DNA from 3 places in the Pseudomonas frederiksbergensis genome. Region 2 is predicted to be linked to each of the others. Evidence: predicted binding sites of a transcription regulator. Region 2 holds the regulator's gene; each other region holds the start of a gene.
The links. The regulator FliA, encoded in region 2, starts transcription of late flagellar genes. The targets are predictions, from matches to a motif close to CTAAAGTTTNNNNNNNNNNNGCCGNTAA.

Region 1 (6,006 bases), 1.9 Mb from region 2:
GATGACCGCGCAGCAGATCGCCGACGCTGGTTTCGATGTCGTTCTGGTCGACGGCAATGAATTCTGGATCAAAGACACGAGCCGTGCCGGGAACATGCTCAAAGAGGTGATTACGCGGGCTCAGGCGGGTGCGCACGCGCTGCCAGGCAAGGTGGGCGTCGTTGGCTATTCGCTCGGCGGAGCGACCGCGCTGACCTACGCGGCACGGATGCCAGAGCTCGTCGCAGCGGTCGTTGTAGGCTATCCGTACACCGCGTTCATCAAGGCCCCAGCCGACTTTGTCGCCAAGATCAAGGTTCCAGTGCAAATGTTTGCCGGTACGGCAGACACCTACAAGGATTGCTGCCGAATCGAAACGGCGCGCCAACTCGCCAACGCTGCCAAGGCAGTTTCCCCACCCATGCTGACGCTGCATGAGTACGACGGCGCCGGTCACGGGTTCAACTTGGCCACGGCCGCGCGTAAGGATCAGGCCGCCGGCCAGGACGCAATCAAACGGACGATCGCACAGCTGAAACAAGCATTGCCGGCGGAAGGAGCGAAGTAGCAACGGTGCGAGGCGTGTCAAGTGCGCCCTGATCACTCATTCAACCGGACGCGCCAATTCATGCCATTAACTTGGCAAGCGTCGGTGGCGGCGCGCCGGTTAACTTGATCGTTAACGGCAGCTTTCTAGTTAACATCGGCCGTTCATCGACTGAATAATTGAAGCTCCCATATGTCGGCTCCTGGCCGATTTCTGCCTGTCACGACTGACCGAAATCGACCAGAAGCAGTCACTCAGCGCGCGTCACAACGCACTCAAGGTCGCTAGCATTTGCTTGCGCACCCATCGGTGCGCGGCGGAGCTTGAATACTGCTTGTTGGACAACAAGCCGAGCGTATAGCACGGCGCTTCGAACGGTGCGGGATGAACTACCAACGAAGCAGCACGGCTGAATGGAAGTACTGCCCGGCGGGGCAGGGTGAAAAGGAAATCTGTACTGGCGACTATGTATGGAGCAGCCAATACGCTGGGCAGCTGCACCGCTACATCGCGATGCAATCCCAGGCGGGCGAGCGCCATGTCAATCACACTGCCCGCGTCGCTCCAGGGTAGCGCGGCGATATGTCGTTCGCCGAGATACTGGTCAAGTGACAAGACTTTCTTAATTCGCGGATGGCCTTTGCGAACAGCCACAACGTAGTCATCGGTAAAACAGTCGAGCACCTCCAGGCCTTCAAACCCAACCTCCTGGTCATGTCTTGCATCAAGCACGAAGTGCACGCGGCCTTCCCTCAGGTCCGTCAGGCATTCCTGCCGAGTCAGGTAAAGCACCTTGATCCGCAGTGCTGGTGCCACTTTCTCCAGCCTGGCGATCAAAGGTGTCAGCAACGCGTACACGGCGTAGTCGGTCGCTGCGAATACGAATGTCTGCGTGGTAGTTGCCGGGACAAACGGCTCGGCGCCGGTCAGTTGATCTGAGAGGATGCGAAGCGCATCAGCGACGCCTGCTGCTATCTGTTCTGCTTGGGCAGTAGGCTGCATCGAATTACCAGAGCGGACGAAGAGTTCATCAGAAAGCGAATCGCGTATCCGCGAAAGAGCATGGCTACATGCAGAAGGGCTGATCGCAAGCTCATCCGCAGCAGCCACGACGCTTCGGTGCCGATAAATCGCGTCAAAAACAAGCAGAAGATTCAGATCAAGGCGGCGGAGAACGGAGTGCATGAACTTCATTACAACCTGAGTAAATTGCAGTACCTGCATTCTGCGCTTTCTCTAACATAGTGTCTCCCGTCTCCCGTCTCCCTCAAGACCACTCTACATCAGGAACTGAAATGTCCACGCTCAGCTTTCGTCATGCCGCGCTGTCAGACGCTCCCCGCTGCTACCAAATCGAGTCTTGTGCATACGAAGGCGACGAAGCAGCTACTCAGGAGAAAATTACGACACGCATTGCCCAGTATCCGCATGGCTTTTTGATTATGGAGGATGCTGGTGAGGTCGTCGGTTTCATCAACAGTGGCTGCGCCCATAATGTGGTGATGTCCGATGAGGCCTTCAAGGAACTGGTGGGGCATTCAGCCGCTGCGCCGAACGTGGTGATCATGTCAGTGGTGATTGATCCAGCGAAGCAGGGCAAGGGTTACTCCACACTGATGATGGGCGAGTTCGTCCAATGCATGAAAGCGCTGGATAAGAAGACCATCCACCTGATGTGTAAGGAGCGCCACGTGGGGCTGTATCAGCGAATGGGCTATCGCTACGTTCAGCCCTCGCCTTCTAACCACGGTGGAATGTCCTGGCATGAGATGTTCATGGAACTCTAGTGCCAGAGTCGGGCGGCGTATCCTTCGAATGCGGGCATAGCTCGCCCACCACCGTCCGCTTCATTGGGTCGATTTCGGTCAGCCGTGACAGGTTGGAATCGGCCAATAGCTGCCAGTCACGAAAGGCTGCTTTCGACCCATTGCAGCCAGTCGCTACAGGCGGAAATCGGCCAAAAGTGGGCATCCTCACGAGCGGCCAGTGGCACCTTGGGATTGAGCTTGGTGACGGTGGCTCACTGGTGCATGCTCAGTACAACTGCGCGGCAGCTCCCACACTCCGGGTCGCCACCATCATGAGCAATATATGGCCGGTAAAGATGCGTTTACCCCCAGTTCGCCTAGCCAACCGATGCATTCACGCTCCAGTGTTCTTCGGTCATTGCATATCCTTACAGCACGCCATGGCTTCATGCCAATGCTTTAACCGCGGAGCAAACTTAGGTCGAACTCCTCACGCCACCTGTCGAACTCCAGGCGGCCACCCGGCTGAGAGCTAGCGCCGGCGGCTATAGGCGGAAGCGCAGCACCAGGGCTTGCTGGTTGTTGGCCACTTGCTGCAGGTGCTCGCCACTGCTGCGGGTATGAGCCGCATTCTGCCGGTTGTCGCGGGTCATGTCGTGCAGGCGGTGCATGTGCTGATTCACTTCCTGCGTGGTTCCGGCCTGTTCATTCGCGGCGACGGCGATCTGCACGGCGAGGGCGTGCACGCCTTGCAGGGAGTTGTCCAACTGGCTGAGCGAGGTCAGCACGACCTGGGTTTCACGCTCCAGCGTATGTGCTTGTTCGGCCGAGGCCTGCATCGCCTGCCGGGCTTCCGTGGAAGAGCCTTGCAAGGTGATGGTAATGGCGACGATTTCTTCGGTGGCGCTGCTGGTGCGTTGAGCAAGGTTGCGCACCTCGTCGGCGACCACAGCAAAGCCACGGCCTTGTTCGCCGGCGCGCGCGGCTTCGATAGCAGCGTTGAGTGCCAGCAGATTGGTTTGTTCGGCAATGCCGCGGATCACCGCGAGCACGGTGCCGATTTGCAGGGCGTCGCTGGTCAGATTGTCGACCACTCTGCCGGCCCGACCGATGTCGTTCAGCAAGCGTCCCTGCTGGCCGATCATCTGTTGCAGGGTGCCTTGCATCTCGCCAAAGGCACCACGTGCGGCGCTGCTGCCGTGCGCACTGTCGGCGGCGTTGCGGGCGATCTCTTGCACCGTGCAAGACATTTGCTCAACGGCGTTGACGACCATTTCCAGCGACTCTTGCTGCAGGTCGAGGCGTTCGCTGGTTTGCCCGGCGGCGCTTAGAATGTCGCTGCTGGCCTGACCGACGTCCTGGCTGGATTGGCGCAGACGTTCAATCACATCGCGCCAGGCCTGGGCCATTTCATGCAGGGCCAGCATCAAGCCGGCCTGTTGTCGTTGTTCGGTCGGCAGGTTCAGCTCGCCTGCGGCCAAGCGACGGGCCAGTGCGGTCATATTGCTCGGCTCGCCACCCAGCGGGCGCATCACACTGCGGCTGACCAGCCAGGTGGCGATGGCAACGGCGGCGACGGTCAGCAGTCCGAGCAGCAAGACTTGCCACATCAGCTGATGTACCGGGGCAAACGCCTGGGCCTGATCCATTTCGGCAATCAAGGCCCAATGGTTGTCATCAAAGGCGACAGGGACAAACACTTTCAGCGCACTATTGCCGTCCAGCCCCGGTTCGGCGATGCGTCCCTGTTGGCCCGCCAGGGCATTGCTGACGGCACTGCCAGTGAGGCTGACTTGCGCATTGAGGCTACGGTTGACCTGGTGTTCAGGGAAACGTGCCGAGTCCGAACGCAGGGCGGCATCGCTGCCGACCAGGTAAGTTTCGCCTTTTTCACCCAGGCCCTGGCGGGTTTGCATCACGTTATTGAGCGGGCCGATGGGTAACTCCAGAACCAGGGTCATTTGCAGCACGCCGTTCGACATGACGGGGGTGGCCAGATATTGGGTCGGCTCCTTGCTCAGCGGGTTGTACTGCAGGTCGCTGATCAACAGTTTGCCGCTATCGCGGCTTTGCTTGACCAGGCGCGCCAGCAAGGTATCACGCAGGCTGTCTTCGCCGAGCTTGTGCTGGTCGTCACTGCCGCCCTGCAGACTGAGCATGACGGTGCCATCGGGCATGATCAGTTTCAGCTCGCGGTAACCAAAGGTTTTGATAAAGTTTTGAAACACCGGGCGGTCGTAGAGGGCGGTGCTGATCAGCGCGGTGTCGTCCAGTCCCTGGTAGCTGTTGCTCAGATTACTGGCCAGGGTGCTGATCTGGTTGCGCCGTTCCTGCCAGTTATCCAGCAATTGCTGCTGTTTGATATGGGCAACCGCCTCGAGGGCGTTCAGCGTCTGCTCGCGCAGGGCGGTACTGGCTTGTTGATAGACCGTAAAGGCCATGCCCAGAACCGGGATCAAGCCTATCAGCAGGTAGCTTAGGGCTAACTTCAAGCGTAACGGCATGTTCAACGACTCCGCGGGTAGAAAGGTTACAGGTCAGGGTGTTTGTTAATTATTCTGCAAGAAGTGTGCAAATTATCGAACACAATGAGTTGGCTTGGGCTTCTGAGATCGCTGATCTGGTTTGTAGAGCGGGCCGGACGGTGAGGGAGGTGAATCGACACTGGTTTCGTAGACAACTCCAAGCGTTACAGCAAGGCGCTGCAAGAGACAGATCGCCTGGGATTTCTCAGACGGAATCGACAGGCTGCTTTTGGCCGAGGCTGTGTAAAAACGTTTTAGAGCAGGTTTGACGGTCAGAACCAGAACGAAAATCGCGTTCCTACGCAAATTTCAGGTCTGCTGACTAGCCAAGTGCTGGCAGATTTTACGTAGCAACGCAGACTTCCAAACGGTGTCTGCGTTTTTACACACTCTGGGCCGTTTGCTGTCTGTCCTCTCGACCGGAGTGGGTCGAGGCTGTGTGAAAACGTTTTAGAGCAGGTTTGACAGTCAGGACTGGAACGAAAATCGCGTTCCTACGCAAATTTCCGGTCTGCTGATTAACCAAACACTGGCAGATTTTACGTAGCAACGCAGACTTCAAAACGGCGCATGCGTTTTCACACAGCCTGGGCCGATAGCGGTCTGATTTCTCCAACGATTCGCCTCCGCCCCGTGTGATCCGTCAGATGCCTACCAGTAGCATGTCAAAGCCATGCAAGCTCAACCTGACCCTATGAGTGTTATTATGAGCTAGGGGGGTTAGCTGGTCCCTAATTAGGGACTGCTCCTGCCAAGCGTGGTGCTGCGCCATTCCGCCAAGCTTCAGATTCAGAGCTTGGTCCCACCAAAACCTCTGGGGTGGGATAAGGTCGCTGAGACCCACGCCCCTGTGCGACCATGGCTGTGGACGGGAGCCTCGGTGGTTTATAGGGAAGTTAGCGAGTTTATGTTTAAAGCATAAACTCGCTAACTTCCCTATATTTCCCTCAGTGTGCGGCCCGCACGAATGGAAACCTTCGATCGCTCTGGTAGGTGCTGCGCGTGCCTGCCCCTTACGCTCGAACCTTCATATGGGGGATATGTACTTGTTTGCGCCGATGCCGAATTGACCCACGTGCCGAGATTTTACTGAGCCCCTCTGATTTCTTGCGAACCAATGCCCGTGCTGCATTTCGTTAGATTGGACTTGGGTCAGTCTTTAGTCGGCGCTTGGATGAATTCGGCATCGGCGCCAACAGATTCCTTA
Region 2 (6,006 bases):
GGCCTTTGCCATGCAATTCGTCGAGCAGCGATTCGAACTCGTGATCGGAGATCAGATCACCGCCAGCGGCAGCAGCCACAGGTACCGCTGGCGCCGGAACGGCAGCAATCGCCGATTCCAGAGCATCAACGGCGAAGTTGCCTTTGCCATGCAACTGATCGAGCAGTGCTTCGAATTCGTCGTCGGTAATGTCGGAGCTGTCGCCTGCCGCTTTCGGGGCAGCCGGTGCGGTTGGCGCTGCCACCGCGTCGGCGGCGAACTGGCCTTTGCCGTGCAGCTGATCGAGCAACGACTCGAACTCGGCATCGGTGATTTCATCGCTGCCGGCAGCCACTTGAGGTGCCTGGGCAACGGATGCTTGGGCCTCAGCCTTGACCGCGTTCAGCGAGTCGAGCAGCAGTTCGAATTCGTTGTCGGTGATGTCGCCCGATTCGCTTTCAGCGACAGGTGCTTCGACCACCTCGGCAACAGGTGCCGCCACATCGGCCGATTGAGGTTCGGCCAGACGGGCCAGAGCTGCCAGCAGTTCTGGCGTAGCCGCAGTGATCGGTGCACGCTCACGGACTTCGCTGAACATGCTGTTCACCGCGTCCAGCGCTTCGAGAACCACGTCCATCAGTTCCGAGTCGACGCGACGCTCACCCTTGCGCAGGATGTCGAACACGTTCTCGGCGATGTGACAGCACTCCACCAGCTCGTTGAGCTGGAGGAAGCCGGCGCCCCCTTTTACAGTGTGAAAACCGCGAAAAATTGCATTGAGCAGATCCGCATCATCTGGCCGGCTTTCCAGCTCGACCAGTTGCTCGGACAGTTGCTCTAGAATCTCGCCGGCCTCAACCAGGAAATCCTGAAGGATCTCTTCATCGGCGCCGAAGCTCATTAAGGGGTGCTCCTAAAGGTCTAAAAACCTAAAAAACCTAAAATGCTAAAACTCTAAAATCCTAGGCTGGATAACAAATCGTCCACATCGTCCTGACCGGACACAACGTCTTCTCGTTTATCGGCATGAATCTGCGGACCTTCACCCTGCGAGAGATGTTTTTGCGGATCTTTTTCAGCCAGCATCGCTTCACGGTCATGTTCGATGCCCGCAAAGCGGTCCACCTGACTGGCCATGAGCACGAGCTTGAGCAGGTTGCTTTCGACTTCGGTGACCAATTGGGTCACGCGCTTGATCACCTGACCGGTCAGGTCCTGGTAATCCTGAGCCAACAGAATATCGTTGAGGTTGCCCGAGACGACCTGAGCCTGCTCGACGCTACGCGTCAGGAAACCGTCGACGCGCCGGGCCAGCTCACGAAACTCTTCGGCACCGACTTCGCGGCGCATGAAGCGCCCCCAGTCTGCGCTCAAGGCCTGCGCGTCAGTGCTCAGACCATTGACCAGCGGAGTACTGTTCTCGACCAGGTCCATGGTCCGGTTCGCGGCCGCTTCGGTCAGCTTGACCACATAGGACAGGCGCTCGGTAGCATCCGTGATCTGCGAAACCTCCTCGGCTTGCGGCATGTGCGGGTCAATCTGAAAATTGACGATCGCGCTATGCAATTCACGAGTGAGCTTGCCCACCTCCTGGTACAGGCCGCGGTCACGGGTCTGGTTGAGCTCATGGATCAGTTGCACAGCGTCGCCGAACCTGCCCTTTTCAAGGCTTTCGACCAGTTCCTGGGCATGTTTTTTCAGAGTCGATTCGAAATCGCCCTGTGAAGATTCTCTTTGCTCCATAGCTCCCCCCGTGGCGCAGTGGCTCCGCACATCAACCGATGCGTTCGAATATTTTTTCGATCTTCTCTTTCAACGCCTGGGCCGTGAAGGGTTTGACCACATAGCCGTTTACACCGGCTTGAGCGGCTTCGATGATCTGCTCGCGCTTGGCTTCGGCAGTGACCATCAACACCGGCAGGTGCTTGAGCTTTTCATCGGCGCGCACGTGACGCAGTAAATCGATACCGGTCATGCCAGGCATGTTCCAGTCCGTTACCAGAAAGTCGATGCTCCCGCTGTTGAGTACCGGAATGGCAGTGACGCCATCGTCGGCCTCGACCGTGTTGGTGAACCCAAGGTCACGCAACAGGTTTTTTATGATCCGCCGCATCGTTGAGAAGTCATCAACGATGAGGATTTTCATGTTCTTGTCCAATTCGACCTCCAAGCAGTCTTAAACGCGTTCAGCACCTGAACACGCCATTCAATCAATCAGGCAGAGCACTCAACGACTGTCGGAGCACAACGGATGAAGACCGACACAGCTTTACGCCATGCCTGTTTCGTTCGCAGTGTCCCCACACTGCTGTCAGCGCGCTCGCCACTCCCCCAAACGCCCCCGCAAACGGGCCGCGCACTGGCTGTGTAACTGGCTGACCCGCGATTCACTGACCCCCAGGACCTCACCGATTTCCTTGAGGTTCAGCTCTTCGTCGTAGTACAGCGCCAACACCAGTCGCTCACGCTCCGGCAAATTGGCAATCGCATCCGCCAGTGCAGCCTGAAAGCGTTCATCTTCCAGGTCACGCGACGGTTCGAGATGAGCACTCGCGCCATCCTCGTGCAGTCCTTCATGCTCGCCGTCCTGCAACAGATCGTCGAAGCTGAATAGGCGACTGCCCAAGGTGTCATTCAAAATCCCGTAATAATCGTCGAGACTCAATTGGAGTTCGGCCGCAACCTCGTGATCTTTAGCGTCACGCCCGGTTTTAGCTTCAATTGAGCGAATCGCGTCACTCACCATCCGGGTATTGCGGTGGACCGAGCGTGGCGCCCAGTCACCCTTGCGGACTTCATCGAGCATCGCGCCACGGATACGTATCCCCGCGTACGTCTCGAAACTCGCGCCTTTGCTCGCGTCGTATTTGGTCGACACTTCAAGCAAACCGATCATTCCTGCCTGGATCAGGTCTTCGACCTGAACACTGGCCGGCAAGCGGGCCAGCAGGTGATAGGCAATGCGTTTTACCAGTGGCGCGTAACGCTCGATCAGCTCGTACTGCGCGTCACGCGCCGACTTTTTGTACAGGTTGTAACCGCTGGCTGTCATAGAACCGGACCCGCAGTTTGCTGCACCAGACGCTCGACGAAAAACTCCAGGTGCCCACGCGGGTTGGCAGGCAGCGGCCAGGTATCGACTTTCTGCGCGATGGCCTTGAACGCCAGCGCACATTTGGAGCGAGGAAACGCTTCATACACAGCGCGCTGCTTCTGCACGGCCTTGCGCACGCATTCGTCGTAAGGAACCGCACCGACGTATTGTAAGGCGACGTCGAGAAAGCGGTCCGTGACCTTGGTCAACTTGGCGAACAGATTCCGTCCTTCCTGAGGGCTTTGCGCCATGTTGGCCAGCACGCGGAAGCGGTTCATGCCGTAATCGCGGTTGAGTAGTTTGATCAGCGCGTAGGCGTCGGTGATCGAGGTCGGCTCATCGCAAACCACCAGCAACACTTCCTGGGCTGCGCGAACAAAACTGACGACCGACTCACCAATACCCGCTGCCGTGTCGATCACCAATACGTCGAGATTATCGCCAATGTCGCTGAATGCCTGAATCAGGCCTGCATGCTGGGCCGGGCTCAGATGAACCATGCTCTGGGTACCGGACGCTGCGGGAACAATACGAATTCCGCCCGGCCCCTGAAGTAATACATCACGCAGTTCACAGCGGCCTTCGATGACGTCGGCCAGCGTACGCTTGGGCGTAAGCCCCAGCAGGACGTCGACGTTCGCCAGCCCCAGATCGGCGTCCAGCAGCATGACGCGCCGGCCGAGCTCAGCAAGAGCCAGGGACAAGTTCACTGACACATTAGTCTTCCCGACGCCACCTTTGCCGCCGGTCACTGCGATCACCTGTACGGGATGCATGCTGCCCATGTTCGTTCTTTACCTTGTCTTGCTTAGACGCGGGCTACATGACTGGCTGCGCGCTCACTTCGGAACAATGCATGGCAGGCCATCGATGTAGATACAAATCTATTCATTATTACCTCAGCCGACGCGCTTGGTCGGGCTGTGGTAGAGGTCAGCGAACATATCAGCCATGGCTTCTTCGCTGGGTTCTTCCTGCATCTGCACGCTTACTGCGCGACTGACCAACTGATGCCGGCGCGGTAAATGTAGATCATCCGGGATCCTTGGCCCATCGGTCAGATAAGCGACAGGTAATTCGTGACTGATTGCCAGGCTCAGCACTTCGCCCAGACTCGCCGTTTCATCCAGTTTAGTCAGGATGCAGCCTGCCAGCCCGCACCGCTTGTAACTGTGATAAGCGGCCGTCAGCACCTGTTTCTGGCTGGTAGTGGCCAGCACCAGATAATTCTTCGACTTGATCCCGCGACCGGCCAGGCTTTCCAGCTGCATGCGCAATGCCGGGTCACTGGCCTGCAGACCGGCGGTGTCGATCAACACCACACGCTTGCGCAGCAGCGGATCAAGGGCTTGAGCCAGGGACTGGCCCGGGTCGACGTGAGTCACCGGGACATTGAGGATACGCCCCAGGGTCTTGAGTTGTTCCTGAGCGCCAATGCGGAAGCTGTCCATGCTCACCAGCGCGATGTTCTGCGCGCCGTACTTGAGCACATAACGTGCGGCCAGCTTGGCCAGTGTCGTGGTTTTGCCCATGCCGGCAGGGCCGACCATGGCAATCACGCCCCCCTCTTCGAGCGGTTCGATCTCAGGGGTGACGATCATCCGCGCCAGGTGCGCCAACAACATGCGCCAGGCCTGACGGGGCTCTTCAATTTCAGTAATCAGTTCCAGCAGATCGCGCGACAGCGGGCCGGACAGGCCGATGCGTTGCAGGCGACGCCAGAGATTGGCTTGCTGCGGACGACTGCCTTGCAACTGGTTCCAGGCCAGCGAACCCAACTGCACTTCGAGTAATTCACGCAAACCATTGAGCTCGAAACGCATCGAGTCGAAAGCGCGCGGATCGACCCCGGCAGCCGGTGCTGGCGCGGGAGCAGGACGCGACCGCTCAGCGAAGCTCGGCTCGACCAAAGGTTCCGCAGCAGTCAGCGGCAGGCCGGCGAACAGCTGGCGATTGGTACCGACGCTCGCGTCGCCCTCACCATCGCCACGCAGGCTCAATTCAGCCTGAGCCGTGACGATCCGCGACTGGGTCTTGCGCAACTCGTCTTCGAGTTCGATGTTCGGCACACGCGGGGCCAGGGCCGACAGCTTGTAATCCAGGGCGGCCGTCAGCTCGACACCACCGGCGATCCGGCGATTACCGATAATCGCGGCATCCGCGCCCAGCTCGTCGCGAACCAGCTTCATGGCCTGACGCATATCGGCGGCGAAAAAACGCTTAACTTGCATAAACCACTACCTCAGCCGTTGGGCCCTACTGTCGCAACGATGGTCACTTGCTTGTTGTCAGGAATTTCCTGATACGCCAACACATGCAACCCCGGGACTGCCAGACGTCCGAACCGCGAGAGCATCGCGCGTACCGGACCTGCTACCAGCAGAATCACCGGTTGACCTTGCATTTCCTGACGCTGCGCGGCATCGATCAACGAACGCTGCAGCTTCTCTGCCATGCTTGGCTCCAGCAAAACACCCTCTTCCGAGCCTTGTCCTGCCTTCTGAAGACTATTGAGCAATATTTGTTCCAACCTTGGCTCCAAGGTGATCACAGGCAGCTCGGACTCAGTGCCTACAATGCTTTGGACGATAGCGCGCGATACGCCAACCCGCACGGCGGCCACCAGAGCGGCAGTATCTTGACTCTTGGAGGCATTGTTCGCGATGGCTTCGGCAATGCTGCGAATGTCGCGTACCGGAACCTGTTCGGCCAACAAGGCTTGCAGCACTTTGAGCAGTTGCGACAGTGAAACAACGCCCGGCACCAGCTCCTCGGCCAGCTTTGGCGAGCTTTTGGCCAGCAATTGCATGAGTTGCTGAACTTCTTCGTGGCCGATCAGCTCGCTGGAGTGCTTGTACAAAATCTGATTGAGGTGAGTCGCCACCACCGTACTGGCATCGACCACGGTGTAGCCCAGAGACTGTGCCTGCGGG
Region 3 (6,006 bases), 2.8 Mb from region 2:
TGCCTGGCCGACTTGCTGCACCGCTGGCACAGCGACGAGCTGGACTGCGAAATCTCCTGCGTGATTTCCAACCATGACGACCTGCGCAGCATGGTCGAGTGGCACGGCATTTCTTATTACCATGTGCCGGTGGACCCGCAGAACAAAGAGCCGGCATTTGCCGAGGTCTCGCGCCTGGTCAAGCAGCACGACGCCGAAGTGGTGGTGCTGGCGCGTTACATGCAGATCCTGCCACCTGAGTTGTGCACCGAGTACGCTCACAAGGTCATCAACATTCACCACAGCTTCCTGCCATCGTTCGTCGGTGCCAAGCCGTACCACCAGGCGTCGATGCGTGGCGTGAAGCTGATCGGCGCGACCTGCCACTACGTGACCGAAGAGCTGGACGCCGGGCCGATCATCGAGCAGGACGTGGTACGCGTCAGCCACAGCGACAGTATCGAAGACATGGTGCGTTTCGGCCGTGACGTCGAGAAGATGGTGCTGGCCCGCGGCCTGCGCTATCACCTGGAAGACCGCGTACTGGTGCATGGCAACAAAACCGTCGTGTTCTGATCGCAAAGATCGCAGCCTGCGGCAGCTCCTACGCTGCCCCGTCGAAGCTGTACACAAATCAGTAGGAGCTGCCGCAGGCTGCGATCCTTTGGGGCCGCCAACGCTTGACTGGCAAGCATCAGGGCCTGAGCGTTCAATCGCTTCAGGCCCTTTTTTTTCAGAGTGAGGTAGGGGAGATGGTTGATCCACTGGATAAAGCAACATCCAAAGGCCCCGCGACCTTGGGTGAGGGCTGCTTGAGTCGTTACGACCCGGATGACCTGAGTGCCGAGGATGGCACCGAGTTTCCAGGCGCCGCCGAACTCTGGGAGCAATTGCAGGAAGAGTCCGCGCCTACAGCTGTAGACGCGAACTTACCCGTGAAGAAGCCCTAAAGGACGTTAAATCCGGAAGCTGCCTACAAGCTGCTTCAACCGCGCCGCTTGCTGCTCCAGGTCGGAACAGGCCCGCAGCGTCGATTGCAGGTTTTCCACACCTTCCTGATTCAGGGTGTTGATCTCGGTGATGTCAACGTTGATCGACTCCACCACGGCGGTCTGTTCCTCGGTGGCGGTGGCCACCGACTGGTTCATGCCGTCGATCTCGCCGATGCGCAAGGTCACGCTGTTCAGGCGCTCACCGGCGAGGTTGGCGATCTCTACGCTGTCCTGGCTGTGACGCTGGCTGTCGCTCATGGTGCTGACCGACTCGCGGGCGCCGACTTGCAGCTCTTCGATCATGGTCTGCACTTGCTGTGCCGACTCCTGCGTGCGATGGGCCAGGTTGCGCACTTCGTCGGCAACCACCGCGAAACCACGTCCGGCCTCACCGGCCCGTGCCGCTTCAATCGCCGCATTGAGCGCCAGCAGGTTGGTTTGCTGGGAGATGCTGGTGATCACTTCGAGAATCTGCCCGATGTTCACGGTTTTGCTGTTCAGCGACTCGATGTTGGTGCTGGAGGCGCTGAGCATGCTCGACAGCTGATTCATCGCCGCGATGCTGCGGTCGACTACTTGCTGGCCATCTTCGGCCAGGCTGCGGGCATCACTGGCCTGCTGAGAGGCCTGCGCTGCGTTATGGGCAATCTCATGAGCAGCAGCGCCCAACTGATTGATCGCGGCTGCCACGCTGTTGGTCCGGCTCGATTGTTCGTCGGAGTTGAGCATCGACGAGTTCGATGCGCTGACGACTCGCAGTGCTACTTCATTGACCTGCTCGGTCGCCGACGACACTTCGCGGATCGAACCGTGAATGCGCTCGACGAAGCGGTTGAATGCGCTGCCGAGCACGCCGAATTCGTCCTGGTTCTGAATGGTCAGGCGGCGGGTCAGATCGCCTTCACCGTCGGCAATGTCCTGCATCGCGCGGGTCATGACGTGCAGCGGCTGGATCAGAATGCGGATCAACATGCCGAGCAAGGCAATGATGATCGCCACGGCAATGATCGTGGCAATGATCGCCGAGGTGCGGAAATCGCTGAGCATCGCGAAGGCTTTGTCTTTGTCCACCGACAGACCGACATACCAGTTGACCGATGGCAGGCCTTTGATCGGCGTGAAGGTGACGATGCGGGTTTTGCCGTCGACTTCGACTTCACTGATGCCGCCGCCGATGCGCGGGGTGTTCTTGGGGTAAACCTCGCTGAGGGACTTCATCACCATGGCTTTGTCTGGATGGACCAGGATCTTGCCGTCGGCACTGACCAGGAACGCATAACCCATGCCGCCGAAGTCGCGTGCGGTCAGGGTGTCGATCAGGGTTTGCAGGCTCAGGTCGCCGCCTACCACACCAACGCTTTGCCCGGCTTTTTTCGAGGCGGTGGCGATGGAGATGATGGTCTGGCCGGTTGCCGCGTCTATATAGGGTTCGGTCAGAGTGGCGGTGCTGCTGTTTTCGGCGCCCTTGTACCAGGGGCGAACTCTGGGGTCGTAGCCGTCCGGCATCTTGGAGTCCGGGCGGTTGATGAAAGTGCCGCTGGCATCGCCCAGGTACCTGGCCATGAAGGTCGAGGCCAGGGCATTCTGCTCAAGCAGGTTGGCAACATTGGTGTGTTCGGGGTTGATGGCGATGTTCTGGGCCAGGTTTTCCACCATAAGAATCCGCCCGGCGAGCCAGGACTGGATGTTGGAGGAAGTGACATCGCCCATCTCATGCAGGTAGTTGTCCAGGTCCTTGCGAATTGCGTTGCGCTGTAAATAGTCGTTGTACAGCGTGAACGAAGCGAAGGCGGCAATGACGATGAGGGCGGCGGCAAGCAGGATTTTGTGGCTGAAGCGCAGGTTTTTGTTCATGGCTTGGAGTGTCCGCTAAGGTCTCATTGTTAGGGCATGTTGTTAAAAAAGCGCGCGCAAACCGGGCGCTGTCGTACATAAGCTGATATTTCCGTCTTTCCTTTGGGAATTATCGGACCTGATTTTCGGTCTGGTCTCTCGCTTATATCTATCGGCTGCGCAGGACTAAAGCTTAATCGGGAGTGACAAAATGCCTGACTCATTGCGACTCGTTGGCATTGATCGCCAGTTTCTGGGGACGATCTTTTGATCTTGCTTCTAAACCTTTGGCTTGGCGTGCGCCGCTAACCGCTCCAGCGCTGCGCGCAATTTCGGATCGCTGATGCCGTCGGCGGTGGCCTGAATGGTCGCCGCCGCATCGCTCGACAAATCCATGGTGTGGCCGACGGCTCCTTGCTGCACGGTCGGTGGTTGTACCTTGAACAAAATTCGCGTCAGGCTGGCGAACTCGTCGAACATCTGTAATTGCCGTTGCAGACGCTTTTGCTGATAACGCAGACGGGTTGCCCAATGACCGTCGGTGACGATCAGCAACAGGCTACCCTCGCGCCATGACGCCACATGACAGTGTTCACGGGCGGCCGGCTGCAGCTGGCTTTCCAGCAAGCGCTGTAAATGCCCCAGGCGTTGTGCGTGGCCGAAAATGGCTTTTAACGGTTTGGCTTCGCGAAGCAGAACGGCGGGTGCTCTGGCCGTAAGAGGGCGAAATGCCATGATCAGACACCTGAAGTAACAGAGCCGCCATGGTAGCAGAAAGCACTTGATGCACCTGAGCCATTGCTTTGTGAGCGCTTTACTCATTAAATCAATGAGTAACTTATGCCGTGAATGGCTTGAAGTTCAGCAAAAAGCCCTTATTTTAAGTGAGCCCCGTAACAGCGCTGTGCATGCATCGTGGAACAACGCCACTTTCCTCACCATCGTTTCCGGGTAGAATGCTCGTTCGCATGCGGCCATGAGGGCTGCACGGGCGACTCACGGGGCCGCCCTCCATCCCTTTGTGTGGAAGATCCTGCCGATATGTTTGCGCCTTTGTTAAAGAAACTTTTTGGAAGCAAGAACGAGCGTGAAGTCAAACGCATGCTCAAGACGGTACAGATCGTCAATGCCTTCGAAGAGCAAATGGTGGCCCTTTCGGACGATCAGCTGCGAGCCAAGACTGATGAGTTCAAGGCCCGCATCGCCAAAGGTGAAACCCTCGACAAACTGCTGCCTGAAGCCTTTGCGGTTGCCCGCGAAGCCGGCAAGCGGGTTATGGGTATGCGCCACTTCGACGTTCAGTTGATTGGCGGCATGACCTTGCACGAAGGCATGATTGCCGAAATGCGTACCGGTGAAGGCAAGACCCTGGTGGCAACACTGGGCGTTTACCTGAACGCGCTGTCCGGCAAGGGCGTGCACGTTGTCACCGTGAACGACTACCTGGCTCGTCGTGACGCCAACTGGATGCGTCCGCTCTATGAATTCCTCGGCTTGACGGTCGGCGTGGTGACGCCGTTCCAGCCGCCGGAAGAGAAGCGTCTGGCTTACGCCGCCGACATTACTTACGGCACCAACAACGAATTCGGTTTCGACTACCTGCGCGACAACATGGCGTTCAGCATGGAAGAAAAATTCCAGCGCGAACTCAATTTTGCCGTGATCGACGAAGTCGACTCGATCCTCATCGACGAAGCCCGTACCCCACTGATCATTTCCGGTCAGGCTGAAGACAGCTCCAAGCTCTATATCGAGATCAACAAACTGATCCCGCAACTGGAGCTGCATATCGAAGAAGTGGAAGGCGAAGTCACCAAGGCCGGTCACTACACCATCGACGAGAAGACCCGTCAGGTCGAACTCAACGAGGCCGGTCACCAGTACATCGAAGACGTGCTGACCCGCATTGGCCTGCTGGCTGAAGGCGAGAGCCTGTACTCGTCGCACAACCTGGGTCTGCTGACCCACGTTTATGCCGGTCTGCGTGCGCACAAACTGTTCCATCGCAACGTCGAATACATCGTCCAGGACGGTCAGGTCGTACTGGTCGACGAACACACCGGTCGTACCATGCCGGGTCGCCGTCTGTCCGAAGGCCTGCACCAGGCCATCGAAGCCAAGGAAAACCTGAACATTCAGGCCGAAAGCCAGACCCTGGCGTCGACCACGTTCCAGAACTACTTCCGTCTCTACAACAAGCTGTCCGGCATGACCGGTACTGCGGACACCGAAGCGTTCGAATTCCATCAGATCTATGGTCTGTCGGTCATGGTCATTCCACCGAACAAACCGCTGGCACGTAAAGACTACAATGACCTGGTGTTCCTCACCGCCGAAGAGAAGTACGCGGCGATCGTGGCTGACATCAAGGAAAGCATGGCTCAGGGCCGCCCGGTTCTGGTGGGTACCGCCACCATCGAAACGTCCGAGCACATGTCCAGCCTGCTCGTGAAGGAAGGCATCGAACACAAGGTTCTGAACGCCAAGTTCCACGAAAAAGAAGCTGAAATCATCGCTCAGGCCGGTCGTCCGGGTGCATTGACCATCGCCACCAACATGGCCGGTCGTGGTACCGACATCCTGCTGGGCGGTAACTGGGAAGTGGAAGTCGCCTCCCTTGAGGATCCAACAGCCGAGCAGATCGCCCAGATCAAGGCCGACTGGCAGAAGCGTCACCAGCAAGTGCTTGAGTCGGGCGGTTTGCAGGTGATCGCCTCCGAGCGCCACGAATCGCGCCGTATCGACAACCAGCTGCGTGGTCGTGCCGGTCGTCAGGGTGACGCTGGTTCCAGCCGTTTCTACCTGTCGCTGGAAGACAGCCTGATGCGCATCTTCGCCTCTGACCGGGTGAAGAACTTCATGAAAGCCCTGGGCATGCAGCCTGGCGAAGCGATCGAGCACCGCATGGTGACCAACGCTATCGAAAAGGCCCAGCGCAAGGTTGAAGGGCGTAACTTCGACATTCGTAAGCAACTGCTTGAGTTCGACGACGTCAACAACGAACAGCGTAAAGTGATCTATCACATGCGTAACACGTTGCTGGCCGCTGACAATATCGGCGAAACCATTGCCGACTTCCGTCAGGACGTGCTCAACGCGACGGTCAGCGCACACATTCCGCCGCAATCGCTGCCAGAGCAGTGGGATGTTGCCGGTCTGGAAACTGCCCTGGAAAGTGACTTCGGGGTGAAGCTGCCGATCC

Region 1: the regulator FliA is predicted to act here: its motif matches at 4,781-4,808, upstream of BLL42_RS31250 (methyl-accepting chemotaxis protein).
Region 3: the regulator FliA is predicted to act here: its motif matches at 2,974-3,001, upstream of BLL42_RS20150 (methyl-accepting chemotaxis protein).

What each region holds. Positions count from the first base shown of each region.
Region 1 covers NZ_CP017886.1:5,069,951-5,075,956, forward strand. The annotation lists gene BLL42_RS24440 (dienelactone hydrolase family protein) at 1-547, shown strand, start outside; gene BLL42_RS24445 (LysR family transcriptional regulator) at 791-1,750, opposite strand; gene BLL42_RS24450 (GNAT family N-acetyltransferase) at 1,822-2,313, shown strand; gene BLL42_RS31250 (methyl-accepting chemotaxis protein) at 2,820-4,778, opposite strand.
Region 2 covers NZ_CP017886.1:1,236,582-1,242,587, forward strand. The annotation lists gene BLL42_RS06230 (chemotaxis protein CheA) at 1-880, opposite strand, end outside; gene BLL42_RS06235 (protein phosphatase CheZ) at 934-1,722, opposite strand; gene BLL42_RS06240 (chemotaxis response regulator CheY) at 1,754-2,125, opposite strand; gene fliA (RNA polymerase sigma factor FliA) at 2,291-3,031, opposite strand; gene fleN (flagellar synthesis regulator FleN) at 3,028-3,858, opposite strand; gene flhF (flagellar biosynthesis GTPase FlhF) at 3,973-5,304, opposite strand; gene flhA (flagellar biosynthesis protein FlhA) at 5,316-6,006, opposite strand, start outside.
Region 3 covers NZ_CP017886.1:4,206,776-4,212,781, forward strand. The annotation lists gene purU (formyltetrahydrofolate deformylase) at 1-555, shown strand, start outside; gene BLL42_RS20145 (hypothetical protein) at 732-929, shown strand; gene BLL42_RS20150 (methyl-accepting chemotaxis protein) at 936-2,825, opposite strand; gene BLL42_RS20155 (DUF721 domain-containing protein) at 3,084-3,539, opposite strand; gene secA (preprotein translocase subunit SecA) at 3,846-6,006, shown strand, end outside.